2 regions of the Paenibacillus sp. FSL K6-1230 genome follow, and region 1 is predicted to be linked to the other one. Evidence: riboswitches for the same ligand, from Rfam matches in the RefSeq annotation. Region 1 holds a riboswitch; the other holds the start of a gene.
The links. Region 1 has a riboswitch for cyclic di-AMP ahead of MKX74_RS22915 (C40 family peptidase). Riboswitches for the same ligand answer to the same signal wherever they lie in the genome.
Positions count from the first base shown of each region.

Region 1 (7,927 bases):
TCTTATCCGTTCTGAACGTCACCGACTGCCCGCTGGATTCAACTGGAGTCCCTTTGGAATTGTATACCGTTTTTACGATGTAGGTATATTGGGTATCCTCATCCAGATTCATCAAAGGATACTCTTCGTTATATACGGCCTGCTGAACATTGACTCCCTGATCATTATAGATGTTCACGTGACTGAAAGCCTGATCAGTTGGTTTCTTCCAGGTCAGCACCGTACTAGTCTGTGTAGTTCTTACCGCCTCCAATTCGGTTACTTCTTTTGGTAGTAATTTGAAGGTGGCGAGACCATGACCATAACGCTCATCTTTTCCAACAGCACCCAGATCCTCTGCGTTATTAAATAGCTGTGTACGCAGGTCCGACGCTGAAAGCGTTGGACTTTGTGACTTTAATAATGCAAGTAATCCGGTTACATGTGCAGCAGCGATCGCTGTTCCGTTACTTGTAGTATATGTAGATCCAGACTGCGTCGTCCTTACTGCTACACCTGGAGCTACGACTGCCAGAGATGCACCTGTAGCTGAGGAGTCTGCACGCTGATTCAGATTATTAATAGAACCTACACCTACTACTCCATCATATTTTGCTGGATACTCAACGGTATCATCATTACCAGCAATAGAGCCTCCGTCTCCAGCAGCAGCTACAACCAGAATTCCTGCATCTGTGGCTGCTTTGATAGCTGTACGCAACTGAGCTTCCTTAGTTAGATCGCTAAGAACAGGACTAATATGAATAATATCCACGTTTCTACTTACTGCCCAGTTTATACCCTGGATCAGTGAATCTGCTTCCGTAATCCCATCATCCTTAGTAACTTTAGCTACATATAATTGTACAGAAGGTGCAACACCCACATTATCACCAGAAATGACACCCGCTACCTGAGTTCCCCGACCAAAAAGATCATTACTGGTAGAAGAGCCTGGCTGATTCGACAAATCTATTTGTTGCACAGGAGAGTCAAGCTCCACATGATTGTTCATGCCCGAATCGAGCACAGCAACCTTCACACTTTGACCAAGTATGCCTGCTGCGTGAGCCTCAGGCACATTCATAGCTTCCAGATCCCATGCTGAAGCCGCATGAATTGAAGATGGCGTCAGCACCACAAATTCAGTCACTCCCGCCAGAAGAGTCAGCGATAATATCGAAGCCGCAATCTTTCTCAATCGTTGTTTCTTCATCATACCACCCTTTAAATATCCTTATTTTTGAACCTATTTCATCTGCGTAGTTGTGTAACATAACCAACGCTCGTCCACGATCTGTCCCTGTCAGTCCCAAGCTTGCTTTCCAATTATAGATACGTCGTGAAATAGATTCTGTTGTTCTCTTGAACAAAAGGTCTAGCGAAGTACGTTCCATAGCAGACAGACCGCGCAATAGCTTTCCTACAAGTACTCAGTTAAGCTTGGCGATAACAAAAAAATAAAAAACACACTTCTACTCTTTATCGGCAAATATTCCCTTTTGCATTAGAGCAAATATGAATTCTCAAGTTAGGTGTGCACAAAAAAAGACCCACAGCAGCTTCGCTGTGAGTCTCGAATGATTCCAAGCCTTAGTTCATAGCTACCATCTTCTGATAGCTGGTCTCGCTAACTACACGTCTAGCCGTCACATAGCGCTTGCTGTAATAGGAGTTGGACAGCTTACTGACGGTCACACCTTTGCTGCTTGAGGAATGTGCAAACTTATTATTTCCTACATATATACCTGCATGCGAAATGCCGCGACCGTTCGTGTTAAAGAATACCAGATCTCCTGGACGCAGATTGCTCTTGGCAACGACCTCCCCTTGCTTCGCCTGAAGTGCCGAGGTGCGCGGCAGGCTCAGATTGAATTGGTTGAATACGTATCTTACGAAACCTGAGCAATCGAACCCGGAGGAGGTCGTTCCTCCATATTTATATGGAGTCCCCTTTACTTGGGAGACCTCCTGAACCAATTTTGCCTCACTGGCATATGTACTTGCAGCAGTACCTGTAAAAAGAACAGCCGCTCCGAGCAGGGACAAGATGACTTTCTTCACGAACGTAGTTCCTCCTTTGATGCCTACGGAGTTAGCTTAAGGATTCGGTTAAAGGTTCCCTATATTCCCTGCATACGAGAATAATTCACCCACACTGGTTCCCCCGTTTTCAATGATGAAATTCGGCAATGAATAAGTTAATATTTTGTAACCATGTACATGTTAATATATTTACTAGTGGCTTGTCAATCTTAATAAAAATTACTAATTTTTATTCGTGAATGCACAACTTTTTCAGAACTAATACGTATATACTTAACGAAAAAATCAAATAAAACAAGGAGTTCCAATCAGTTCCCCATGCTTATTCCTCTTCATAAATTATCTATTGATCCAATTATATTAATTTCCATTTAATATCAATAAGATTACGGAATTGTAATAAACAAGACATAAATACAGCTAACATAGTGCAATGCACATGCCAAAAAAACCCTCCTGACATTCAAGAGAGTTAACTTATTCCTATTTTCTTTTTCCTCATGGTAATCTATCCATTTCGATGATATTTGAAATACTGAATGGTCTCCTCCAGATCGGCCTCGTCCTTGTAGATATTCAGCATGCGCCCGAGCTCAATGGCAAAGTCCGCATAGCCGTTCGCTCTTGCTGTAATTAGATTACGATCCACCCTGACCAGATCTTCAATATGGGTAGCAGCATTCGTTACAGCATGTCTGCCCTCCAGTATTCCATAGTGCTGTAGCAGGTCTGTAGCCGAACAGATGGCTGCAATGAACTTCTCCTGCTTGTCCAACTCCTGAACAAGCGCTGCTAGCCGTGTGTGCTCTAGTAATGCGCTAGTGTCCCCTCCGGGTATGATCAATAGATCAATCTCTGCTACGTTGATCTCTTCCAGGCTAGTTGACGGCATAACTACCAAATCCTCATAAGATCTCACAGGCTCTCTGGATAGGCCCACCGTGACAATGTCGCCCTTGGTCTTCATCAGGTAGGTTGCCAGCATAATTTCGAAGCTTACATATCCGTTGTAAATCAACACATGCGTGTGCATCATACATCTACTCACCTTCTATGTATATATCCCTGCTCATTTCAAGTATCGCCATCTAATGTACATTTGTCCAGCCTTGCATGATGAGAGGCAGCATCAAGAGATTACACTTTCACATGATCAGCATCAGAATACGAGGGCGTGGTCGAGAACAGCGGCTATATATCGGGGTTGAATCGACGAAAAGAGGCGCCCTGTTAGGACACCCCTCTCGTGTTCAAATCTATATTACTAGTGCGTGGTTGCATTGCAGTACCCTAGCTTATGAAACGGTATATGATCAGGATGATACAACGTCTGCTACTTGGTCAGATTAAGCCAGTCTCATCTTGAAATCATTATAACCGAATTGGCGTACGACTTCACAATCTCCGTCCTTGCGCTGCACAGCAATGGCTGGCAATGCCATTCCGTTGAATGTCGTATTCTTCACCATCGTATAGATCGCCATATCCCCGAAGGTCAGACGGTCACCACTCTTCAGTGGTTGATCGAATGAATAGTCGCCAATGATATCGCCAGTCAAGCAAGTCTGTCCCCCAAGACGGTACAAATGCGGCTTCTCACCGACCTCGCCAGATCCGAACAGCGGCGGGCGGTAAGGCATTTCCAGAACATCCGGCATATGACAGCATGCGGACGTATCCAGTACCGCAATATCAATACCATTTTGCAGTGTATCCAGCACCGTAGTCACCAGATAGCCTGCGTTCAGAGCAATCGCTTCGCCAGGCTCCAGATAGACTTCCAGACCATATACTTCCTGCATGCGCTTGATGCATTTCTCAAGGCGTGCGATATCATAATCCTCTCTGGTAATATGATGTCCGCCACCGAAATTGATCCATTTCATTTGACTAAGCCATGGACCGAACTTCTCCTCGACCGCATTCAGGGTTGTCTCCAGGTCATCCGAGTTCTGCTGGCAATGCGTATGGAAATGCAGACCCTCTACGCCCTCCAGCTGCTCTGGACGGAAATGCTCCAGCGTCACGCCGAAGCGGGAGCCAGGAGAGCATGGATCATAGATCGCATGCCCCTCTTGTGTGGAGCATTCCGGATTGATGCGCAGTCCGATGCTTCTGCCGCCCTTCAGAGCACGATCCTTGAAGCGCTCCAATTGGGAGAAGGAGTTGAAGATGATGTGATCGCAGATCTCGATGATCTCATCAATCTCATCCTCACGGTATGCCGGGGAGAAGATATGATTCTCCTTCCCCATCTCCTCGTAGCCTAGACGCGCCTCATACAAGCCGCTTGCCGTCGTGCCACTCAGATACTCACCGATCAGCGGATACATCGTTGTCATGGAGAAAGCTTTTTGTGCCAGTACGATCTTGCAGCCCGTACGTTCCATGACACCGCGTAGAATTTTCAGATTTTTCTCCAACAGTCCCTCGTCTACTACATAGCAGGGTGTTGGCAATTCCTCAAACTTCATATTAGTCCACTAGCTTCGGATCGAAGCTCTCCTTCCACGGAAGTCCCCATTTGTTCAGCGCGTCCATAAATGGATCTGGATTGAACTCTTCAATGTTGTATACGCCTTTGGCATCCCATTCGCCTGTCATCAGCATCATTGCCCCGATCATCGCTGGCACACCAGTCGTGTAAGCCACCGCTTGGGAGCCCACTTCCTTGTAACACTCTTCATGATCGCAGACATTGTATACATAATACGTCTTGTCTTTGCCGTCTTTCTTACCGCGGAAAATACAGCCGATATTCGTCTTGCCCTTTGTACGAGGTCCGAGAGAAGACGGATCTGGCAGTACTGCCTTCAGGAATTGCAACGGAATGATTTGCTTGCCTTCGAACTCAATCGGCTCAATGGAGGTCATTCCAACATTCTCCAGGCACTTGAGGTGCGTCAGGTAGCTTTGGCCGAACGTCATGAAGAAGCGAATCCGTTTCAAGCCTGGAATGTTGGCAGCCAGAGACTCCAGCTCCTCATGGTACAGCAGGTACATATCCTTCTCCCCAACTTCTGGGAAGTCATACACGCGCTTGATCTCCATTGGTGCCGTTTCAATCCACTCGCCATTCTCCCAGTATCTTCCGTTAGCGGATACTTCACGAATGTTGATCTCAGGGTTAAAGTTCGTAGCGAACGGATAGCCGTGGTCCCCTGCATTGCAGTCCAGAATATCTATATATTCAATTTCGTCAAAATGGTGCTTCAGGGCATACGCGGAGAAGACGCCGGTTACACCTGGATCGAATCCGCTACCCAGCAGTGCTGTAATGCCAGCTTCCTTGAAGCGTTCACGGTATTCCCACTGCCAGCTGTATTCGAATTTTGCCGTATCTTCCGGCTCATAGTTCGCTGTATCCATATAATTCGTCTTGGTCGCAAGGCAAGCGTCCATGATTGTCAAATCCTGATATGGCAGAGCCAGGTTCATTACAACGTCCGGTTTGAAATCTTCGATCAGAGCAATCAGCTCGTCCACATTGTTGGCGTCGACTTGCGCCGTCGAAATTTTGGTTTTGCCGCCATCCAATTTTGCCTTCAGGTCGTCGCATTTCGATTTTGTTCGACTTGCGATACAAATCTCCTCGAATACCTCACTGTTTTGAACGCATTTATGAATGGCTACTGATGCAACGCCGCCACATCCGATAATAAGCGCTTTTCCCATGTCCATCTCTCCTTAATCCAAGTAATTTTTCATCAATACACTCGTTGTCTAATTTACAATTATCACCAAAAAAAGCAACAAAAAAAGCAAGTGCAAAACGCAGCATTCGCGCACAACACTTGCTTAAGATATATACAAATATTAATGAAGCATAACATGTCCATGACATGAGGTCATGCACATACACAGCCATAACAGTCATTCGACATTACGGCAGAAAGCTCTTCTTAATATTCAAAATATATCTTTGAGTAGGATCAGAGTCTATATAGCAAATAATTCGCCTTTATCACTCTTATTGACCGTTTCACAAGTTGATGTGCAGATGCACTGGTTGTAAAGTAACCAACTTATAAAATTTGAGCTTTTAACTCAATCAATAAGGCAACCAAAAGTTGCCAATCGGCATTTGACCCGGCTGTCCGTATGGCCTTAACTTCCTGTACTCAAGAAGTGGTCAAAACAATTATCTGCTTGGAAAGATCCAGATATATTTTGAGCATATCAGCACTCCATCACAACCGCGATGAGCGAAGCATGCTTCCTTGAATATTAGCTTTCCAAATCACACTTCTGTATGCTATCAAAACGAAACTCAAAAAGCAATCAAATTTTAAAATTTCTTTTGTAAAATTTTTGTGTAGACCAGAAATCATTCATCCCTGGTAAGTGTAGCGAAGTCTATAAATATGCCTATTTCCCTATATTCATGCCAAAATCCCAGTGGAACAAGCCCACCGGGATCTGATTTTAATACATATCAAGTCCATTATTTTAGTATCCACAAATGCATTACTGCTACTTTGAATTACTACATCATTTGATGCCCACGATTAATGGATGTCCAAATAGTCAATCAAGGCATCCCATGTGCCATCATCAGCTGTGACCACTAGCTCAATCTCTTGGCTGCCCGTTCCGTGACTGATGTTGTTCAACGTGTAGACTGCAGGATTACTTCCTCCGTAGTAGAAGGTCCCCTTCGTCTGCCCACCGATCTTCAGATCCACTCTGGCCATATTGGAGGTACTTGATGCACCGCGCAGCGAAAAGTTATGGGTACCACTTGCAAAATTCTGGGTGAATTTCACTGAGTCATTGTTGGCGTATAAAGCCACCCCGTTGAATGGAGAGCTGATATTCCCCGTATATTGACCGCTCTTGGTCATATTCTCCGCTTCGATTCTCGTAGCACTAACTGGAGGAGTCGTACCGCCACCAGAGCTGCCTCCAATCGTAAGTGTATTGCTGTATACATTGGCCGAGCCGCTACTTTGATATCCCTCTACAGTCAAAGCTACTTCATACATCTTGCCCATCGGCATGCCGCGGCTTTCCCACGCTTTGAAATGCTCGCTCACTGATATCGTCCCACTTGTTCTTTTTGAGGTTCGGACACTCCAATACTGCTTGAAGGTTGTTACACCTTTAATCGAAGGCTGATTAACCCTCGTCGTCTCATAGATGTCATAGGTCCCTCCGTCTATACTGACAGACCCTTTATAGCTTCCTGTAGGACGGTATGTGCCCCAGCTATCAACAATGTAGTATTCGACGAGTGGGTCTACCGCCCATCCATAGACTGTAAGATACGAATTGCCGTTCGGCTGAAAGGTGGCGCCATAATTAATCGCGATATTGCCAAGTTGCTGATGCGTCTTGGTCTCGTCGAATTTCTTGCCTTTACGGAACAAAATATTGTTGATATTGTTCCACTGCGCACTAAAGGTGCCGCCGCTATTAAGCGTCATGCTTCCAGACCCACCATTATCCTTCCAAAATTCATAGTCATAGCCGTCATGGGTTGAAATCTCATTGGACGTAATCGTCGTTGCAGCCTGCACATTGGCTGTGGGTAGAATCATCGCAAAACCAAGCAGCATCGTGACAAATAACTTCATTTTTTTCGATGGCATTGAATTGTCCTCCTCTTTGATCAGAATATGGCTGTCACTAGTCTTTAGTTTGTTCGTTATCCCTCCTCGCATACCCAAACTTGAAAGCGATTACATAAAATAATGTAACAAATTCCTTTTGTAGTTCCAATTTATAAAACTTAGATTTTATTGCAAAAATTTTATATCACAAATGGTATTGTAGACCTGAGGTATATGAACAACGAAAAGAAACCCTCGCTACGCAAGGGCTTCCCGCTTCCGCGGCGCTACACTCTTATTCGATCATCAATTTAGCGCTATGTTGTTGGTGCAGCCAACGGTGGATAAAA
Region 1 is NZ_JBBOCK010000001.1:5,183,950-5,191,876, forward strand. Features, by position in the region: gene MKX74_RS22910 (S8 family serine peptidase) at 1-1,198, opposite strand, end outside; gene MKX74_RS22915 (C40 family peptidase) at 1,573-2,043, opposite strand; cyclic di-AMP (ydaO/yuaA leader) riboswitch at 2,049-2,181, opposite strand; gene MKX74_RS22920 (DJ-1/PfpI family protein) at 2,534-3,061, opposite strand; gene nspC (carboxynorspermidine decarboxylase) at 3,372-4,499, opposite strand; gene MKX74_RS22930 (saccharopine dehydrogenase family protein) at 4,501-5,700, opposite strand; gene MKX74_RS22935 (glycoside hydrolase family 11 protein) at 6,534-7,616, opposite strand.

Region 2 (7,927 bases), 5.2 Mb from region 1:
GCTGAGGCCCGGGGATGGGTGATCAAGCCTGCCTCAATCAGATCACTCCAAGCGATCGTCGGCTCCGCCTCGTCCACCGTCGTGCGCACACGCTCCAGCGCGTGACGAATGGCTTCGGGAGAGGCATTCTCCACTCCGATATCTCCCTTGTGCGTCGCCTCGGACTCGGGGATGAACGCCTGCTTACAGCCAGGCACCTTGGAGGTAATAATCTTGCGGATACGTTCTCCCGCATGATCCGGGTCCGTCAGCACAATAACGCCTCTGCGTTGCTGGGCAAGGGCTATTTTTCGTATGGTCATCGCATTGATGGCAGAGCCTCCGGTCTCGATCGTATCCGCCTCTACAGCGCGTTTGATGGCTACTGTATCGTCCCGTCCCTCCACCACGATAACTTCCTTAATCATCTCGTGCCTTCCTTCCTGAATAGGGGCCACGACACGACATGCATTCGTATGGGCTCCAACGTACATATGAACAAACAAAAAATAAGAAGAGAGTATTCACCCTCTTCTTAAGTATACATAATCTTGATCTTATACTATCCTAATGGACACCTGTAATACAAGCTATGTCCAGAAGACACTAGTTCAGCTCTGGCTTCACGGGTCCGATGACATATACGGTAATCCCTGACTTACGCCCGAAGTTAAGCGCATGATTCAGATTATCGTAGTACACGTCAATTTTGTTGCCTTTAATGGCTCCGCCTGTATCCTCTGCACGACGGAAGCCTAATCCCTCAATATAGACCCACCAGCCGATCGGTACTACATTCGGGTCTACTGCAATCGTGCGGCCCTCGGTTACGCGTGTACCGGAAGCCGTACGTGTACCAATGCCAGGCTCCTGAGAGGAGTATGCTGTCATGGATACATTGTTGAGTACCTTTTTATATTTAAAATCAATTCCAGCTTTACTTACGACATTATTGCCCGTGCTTGCTACGCTAGCACTTACCGTCTTGGCATTAGCTGGTCCCGTGGAGGCTGCGAGCACCACTGGCTTCTTCGTGCCGACTGCAACCACTCTGTCGACCCGGTTCGTGGCTACCTCTTTGCTGACCATCCGTTTGGAGATGAGTACACCGTCATGGTACTCCTTCTCAATATTCTGAATCATAACTCCAGCCTTGCCGCTACGAAGGACGCGATTATCCCCCTTGAACAAGCTTGGGTCGGCTGTCTTAATGACCTGAAACGGAATCTCGGCTTCCTGCTCAAGCGATTGCGTCGTTACCCGAACGATTTTTATATCCATGTTAGACGAAACTTGGGTATCGAGTGCCGGAGTGACAATGTCCTTGGAGGACACTTTATACCCCAGAGACTTCACTGCGTCCCCAACTGTCTTCTCAGTGGTGTATAGTGTCTTGCTCTGATGATCAGCCGTGATTTGCACAGGTGCAGCACGCTTGATCACCACTTCGTCCCCATCCTGAATTGCCCCATTCAGTGGCATGGAGATCATGTCATGCGGTTCGAGAGTAATATTTTCTTTCTGCAGCAATTCATGCAGCAGCGCTTCGCGTGTCTCCAAGGTGACAGCCTCACCATCAATAACGAGAGACACCTGCTTCTTGTCTTGAATGTACACCAGAATAGAGATCATGGTAATTAATGCGACTAGAAAAAGTGCAACCAGCGTAGTCCGATTGATTTTTCCATACTTCCATCGCAACGCGTAAGACATGCTGGATGAGCGTGACTCATGGGTCTCCCCTTTTTGGAAAATGCCCACTTCTCCGTCCCTCCTTACATAGCCTCGCCGTCTGGAATGATGCAAACTTGAAATAGACGCGACTATACCAGATTTTCTACAGGACCACCTCGGAACTTCCCGATGTCCTGCATCATGTTCCCGTCTTCGCAGCATGCGCCATCTACATCAACTTCAAGACTGTAGATTGGACATCACTCCCGAACATAGGCCACAAGCAAAAAAAGCCAAAAAAAGAGCAAGAGAGCTCTTTCGTGGCTTCCACTGATGACTGATGCGGAAATTCATGCACGAGGTTGCTTCTCTCTTGTTACGCTTACGGGGTTAGCTGTCGGGTTCGGACGTAGAGATCGCCCTAGTTCCAGTTATCCGCTCAGGGCGGACACCTTCACATTCACCCCGAAGACCCAAAAAAGAAATCGATGCACAGCTGACAGACAGCGTGCGATTCGGTTCCCCCGTTCTCCAGGTTGGAGACTCAGCGAGACTGGTTCACGAAGTGAGTTGCTTCGATCACGACTTAGGACCTAAATCGTGAACAACAATTCACTGTTGAAATGATATCCTGTTTGTAACCATGTTGTAAAGCGGCTTTCAAGTGTGTTTTTCTAAATAATCGGTTAAAATATTGTAATATTCTCGATTTTACTGCAACAAATTCATGATTGTCTTCGTCTATCTCTTTTTTTCAGCTTGTTTTCTCTTCCTTGCTCACAATGCCAAATCGTTCCAGTCCGTTTTTAGTAGTAATTTCGGCCATTTCCTCCAGTGAAATCCCCTTAATGTCAGCTGCTGCTTCAGCCACATATTTTACATAGGCACTTTCGTTTCGCTTTCCTCGGAACGGATGTGGAGTCAGGTATGGAGCATCCGTCTCGATCAGTAAGCGATCCAGTGGTACCTTTTCTAACACTTCCTTTGGTTGACGTGCATTCTTGAATGTAATCGGTCCCCCGAAGGAGAGATGAAAGCCCATGTCGAGGCACAATTTCGCGGTCTCCCAGCTACCAGAGAAGGAGTGCATGATTCCGCCGACATCTCCTGCCTTCTCTTCGCGAAGAATTTTGACAATATCCTCATGTGCATCCCGATTATGAATGACAATCGGCATGCTGAGCTCACGAGCCAGTCCAATCTGCCGACGAAGTACCTGGTGCTGGATGTCCTTCGGAGATGTATCCCAGTAATAATCCAGCCCAATCTCTCCGATAGCCACTACTTTGTCATGTTTGCACAGCTCCGCAATCCATTCCAGATCGCCTTCCTTCATATCAATAGCATCGACAGGATGCCATCCAATAGCGGCGTAAATGAAATCGTACTTTTCGACAAGCTCCATAGTCGTTGGGATCGTCTCACGATTAAAACCGACATTAACCATTCGGGTGACACCAGCCTCGACAGCCCGTGCAATGACTTGCTCTTGATCCTCTTTGAATTGGGACGCATCTAAATGTGTATGTGTGTCGAATAATTGCATGACTGACTCCTTTCCATATTACAGCACAGACTTACAGCAAAGCGCTCAAATATTCAGACAAGACTCATCGTATTTTTTCTTTTTTTCAATAATTTGCAATAATCAGTTTTAGGCATGGCCGTTTACAATTTATAGACAAATGGGTGATCATTTAACAAATAGCTTTTGAATATCATGCGGTAACTGATCTTTGACGGCTTCCAGCTTCATATGCGGGTAATACAGATGGTACTTGCCGCGATGAATGCCGCTGATGGAGCGCACAATATCAGACACCTCCGATATTTCTCTTACGGTGTCTTTACTGCCCAGCAGCAGAATTTGATTCTCGGTCGAGCCATTCTTTCTGAACACATCATAAGGAAGATCGGTCGGAAAATCAATTTCCAAGTCATAATCGGGGTTCAGCCCCACATCGCGTAATGCTTCACGAATATGATCGACCTTATCCATATCCAGACATTCCAGCTGTATATATTTATACAGTCTGCGATCCAGAAACCGGCTGCACAGATCACTAAGAATCGGGTCATCCTCGAATCTCCATTGGTTAAAGGTCGTCTGGATCAACGCCTCATCGAGCATTAAATATTGCTGCACGGTCACATGACCATCAATGAGCTGCGGAATCGGCTCCAGCATGAACTTGAAGCCGTAATCCTGATAGCGTAGCTCCTTAAGTCTTCTGAAGATTTGACGCAATAGTATTTCAGAGCTACGGGTCACTGGATGAAAATAGATCTGCCAGTACATCTGGTATCTGGACATGAGATAATCCTCAACCGCATGCATTCCTGACTCTTTGACAACAATCCTGCCCTGATGAGGACGAAGAAGCCTCAGGATACGATCCAGATCAATCGTTCCATAATTGACACCTGTCATATGGGCGTCTCGCAGCAGATAATCCATCCGATCCGCATCCAGCGGACTCGTGACAAGGTTCACGACGATGGGCTTATCGTAATCCTTGGCAATGACGGCTGCTACCTTCTCGGGGAAATCAGGAGCTATATCCTTCAGAACTTTATTGATCTCTGTATCGCCGAGTACAATCCGACATGTCCAATCCTCATGATGCATCTGAAAAGCTTCTTCTATAGAATGCGAGAATGGACCATGTCCCACATCATGGAGCAATGCGGCACACAGAGCTACCAGCTTCTCTTCCTTGGGCCAGTCCGGATAATCACCGCGTTCAAATTGGGAGATAATCCGCCGTGTAATCTCATATACCCCTAAAGAGTGTGAGAATCGGCTATGCTCGGCACCGTGGAAGGTCAGGTAGGAGGTTCCTAGCTGTCTTACACGGCGAAGCCTTTGGAATTCAGGTGTGTTAATAAGCCTCCATATGGCCACTTCCTGAACGTAAATGTAATTATGTACAGGGTCCTTGAATACTTTTTCTTCTGTCAGAGGGTTTTGGAATCCACTCATGAGGTATCCACTCCTTTAACTCTATTTTATTCCAAAAACTTGATTACACAACATTCACCTGTTTTATCACTATTTTCTTGTCGGTTTCGACACAAAATGTCGAATAGTGTCGAATTATAGATTTTTCCAGTTTCCAAATCGACAAATTCAGCAAACTGCGATTTTAACTGTTTTTTCTGCGTATTCAGCGAATTTTCAGTTGTTTTATTAGAAATTTTAACCTTTGTCGTTATTTTATAGGTTGACTGTTTTGGGAATGGTTGGTATAGTGTATATCATAAAAGATAAAATAATGTCGAAACTTGACACTTATACTTTTGATACGGCGAGAGGAGCCTGATGATCTATGATGAAATCTACGGGTATTGTGAGAAAAGTTGATGAGCTTGGACGCGTTGTAATTCCAATCGAGTTGCGTCGTACGTTGGGTATTGGGGAGAAGGACGCTCTGGAAATCTATGTAGATGGAGAGCGCATTATGCTCAAAAAATACGAGCCTGCATGTATCTTCTGCGGCAATGCCGAGAACGTTACATATTTCAAGGGTAAAATCGTATGTAATGAATGTATTTCTGAAATTCCAACACCTGTGACAAAATAAGATTTATAGTATATAATTAAATTATACCTATTGTTAATTCTAACCTTTTCATATCTCCTTGTTGCCTTCCACGGGTAAGAACCCACTCGTGGAAGGCCTTTTTTTTGTCTAAGGAGCATTTAGGGGTTGGATAACTGCCCTGAATCATAGCAATCGTACAAATCCCCTCGTTCACGATAGAGTGCCCTCAGTGTAGACTCTTCATTTCGCACATTCCTGTCACAGAATTACAACAGTGCATTGTATACGTCTCGCTTAGAGATCGATCGGTCTGAAGCTGTACGCTTCATGGCCTCTTTCCGGTTCAGCCCTTGCTGCTCATATTGAGTCACATGTTCAGCCAAGCTCAGCTCCTGCCACCAGGCCTGACGCTCTTGCTCCTCGGCTTCCTCACTCTTCCCCTCCAGCACCAGGCAATATTCGCCCAGTGGTGGATGCTCTTTCAGCCACTGTAGACATTCCTCGGCTGTTCCGCGCAGCCATTCCTCATGTCTTTTCGTAAGTTCACGTGCTAATACGACTTTTCTTGCACCAAGCGTCTCCTGAATAACTCCAAGTGTCTTGGCAATTCGATGCGGGGATTCGTAAAAGAGGACCGTGCCATGGGAAGCTCCAAAGGATTGCAGCAGCTCCTGAAGCTCCTTGCGTTCGCGAGGGGGGAATCCAGCAAAAGTAAACCGATCGGTATCAAGCCCTGAGGCAATCAATGCAGACAATGCCGCATTCGCTCCGGGGATCGGTACGACCGAGATTCCAGCATCCAAGGCCAGCTTCACCAGATCCGCTCCTGGATCAGAAATCGCTGGTAGCCCGGCATCACTCACAAGGGCCAAATTTTTTCCTTCTATTATATATCTGATTAGTTCAGGCCCACTTGCTGCCTTATTATGCTCGTGATAGCTGAATAGCATCTCTGGTGATATGTCAAAATGTGTAAGCAGCTTTCGCGTCTGCCTCGTGTCCTCCGCCGCAATAATATGACATTCCTTCAACACCTTCACCGCTCGAAATGTCATATCATCCAGATTGCCGATCGGAGTGGCCACAAGATACAGTATGCCCTGTTCCTGTTCCCCATCCAAAAAGCTTTTTTGCACCGTAGCAGCCATGCTTATTCCTCCTTCTGCCCTGTATAGATCTCCAGCATCTCTGGTGTGTACTGATTTCTGCCCTCACCTTCATACGCAATGAGCGGCGGGAGCAGCCGCACATCTGGCTTGCCATCCCGTAGTGCCTCAATCAAGACGATATTCGCCTCTGCCTGAGGCCGTGGATGGACGAATCGAATTCGTTTGGGCTCCAGACGATACTCACGCATTAAGGAGATAATCTCCCCCAGCCGCTGTGGCCGATGCACCATCGTTACCTTTCCACCCGTACGAATAAGCCTTGTACAGGCCTGAATAACCTCCTCTAGGGTGCAGTGCAGCTCATGGCGTGCGATGGCTTCATGGATATTAACCTTGAGATCGCTACCATTCAAAGGCATATAAGGCGGATTCACCGTAATCGCATCATACACACCATGTCCGGTAACCTCGAATAGCTGACGCAGATCGCCTTCACGAATCGTAATTACATTCTCTAGTCCGTTCAGAGCTACACTCCGACGAGCCATATCTGCAAGTCGTGGTTGAATCTCGATGCCTTCAATCTGTGCCTGTGTCCGAGTCGTTAATAAGAGCGGCACAACCCCGTTGCCTGTACACAGGTCGAGAATCTTCCCTCTTTTCGGAATACCTGCAAATCTCGCTAGTAGTACAGCGTCCATAGAGAAGCTGAATACTTCCTCACTCTGTATGATTCGAAGATCGTGTGTCAGCAAATCATCAATTCGTTCAGAGTCGTTAAGCGGTTCATTTATCATCAAACGTTCCCTTCCTTTTCTGCAGCCCTCACGCGATATGTCTAGTGTAATTGTTCTGTTTCCTTACAAAAAAACCGTAGGCACGTGTCCTACGGCTTGATGTTATTTATTCAAAAATGACAGACAAAATAGGCAGTCGCCCTCGGTTCGTAAATGTCCGTAATAAACATTGCATATATGAAAGCCTTCATGATACAGTCTCGCCAGATTATCGTACCCCTCACCAACGACTTCTCCTTGCACTTCCTCTGTTTTGATCAGATGTGCCGGATGGTCTGATGTTGTTATACGTTCTGGTTCCTCTGCATGTGTATGGTCTCTCAGCATCTTACGCAGCTGTTCGTTTTCAATCGTCAGTCGCTGGTTCTCTTCAAGCAGCTCTTTTACAGCCAGCTTCAATTCACCAAGATCACCGTACATTTGCCCCATTTGCGTCTCCAACTCGAGAATACGCTCGAAAACATTTATTTTTTCCAAGATTCCACCCCGAAGCCACCTAATGGTTTACTTGATGACTACATCATCCATTGGAAGTTCCTTGACTTTACTAATCTCAAAAAGCTGTACGTGAACAGTTCGATGACCTGCATTAATACCTACTACTTTACCTTCTCCCATGGAAGTTACGACGAGCTTGCCGACTTGAGGAAGTTCTTCCTTCGCACTCTCATAATTATCATGCTCAAACTTGAGGCAACACATCAGCCTTCCACAAAGACCGGATATTTTGGTTGGATTCAAGGACAAGCTTTGATCCTTCGCCATCTTGATGGACACAGGCTCAAAGTCGCCAAGCCAGGAGGAGCAGCACAAAATACGTCCG
Region 2 is NZ_JBBOCK010000001.1:28,938-36,864, reverse strand. Features, by position in the region: gene rnmV (ribonuclease M5) at 1-407, opposite strand, end outside; gene MKX74_RS00155 (3D domain-containing protein) at 586-1,740, opposite strand; cyclic di-AMP (ydaO/yuaA leader) riboswitch at 2,017-2,213, opposite strand; gene MKX74_RS00150 (TatD family hydrolase) at 2,408-3,199, opposite strand; gene MKX74_RS00145 (HD domain-containing protein) at 3,347-4,636, opposite strand; gene MKX74_RS00140 (AbrB/MazE/SpoVT family DNA-binding domain-containing protein) at 4,983-5,237, shown strand; gene rsmI (16S rRNA (cytidine(1402)-2'-O)-methyltransferase) at 5,465-6,346, opposite strand; gene MKX74_RS00130 (tRNA1(Val) (adenine(37)-N6)-methyltransferase) at 6,349-7,104, opposite strand; gene yabA (DNA replication initiation control protein YabA) at 7,207-7,581, opposite strand; gene MKX74_RS00120 (PSP1 domain-containing protein) at 7,609-7,927, opposite strand, start outside.
Region 2: another riboswitch for cyclic di-AMP. It lies ahead of MKX74_RS00155 (3D domain-containing protein); the one in region 1 lies ahead of MKX74_RS22915 (C40 family peptidase).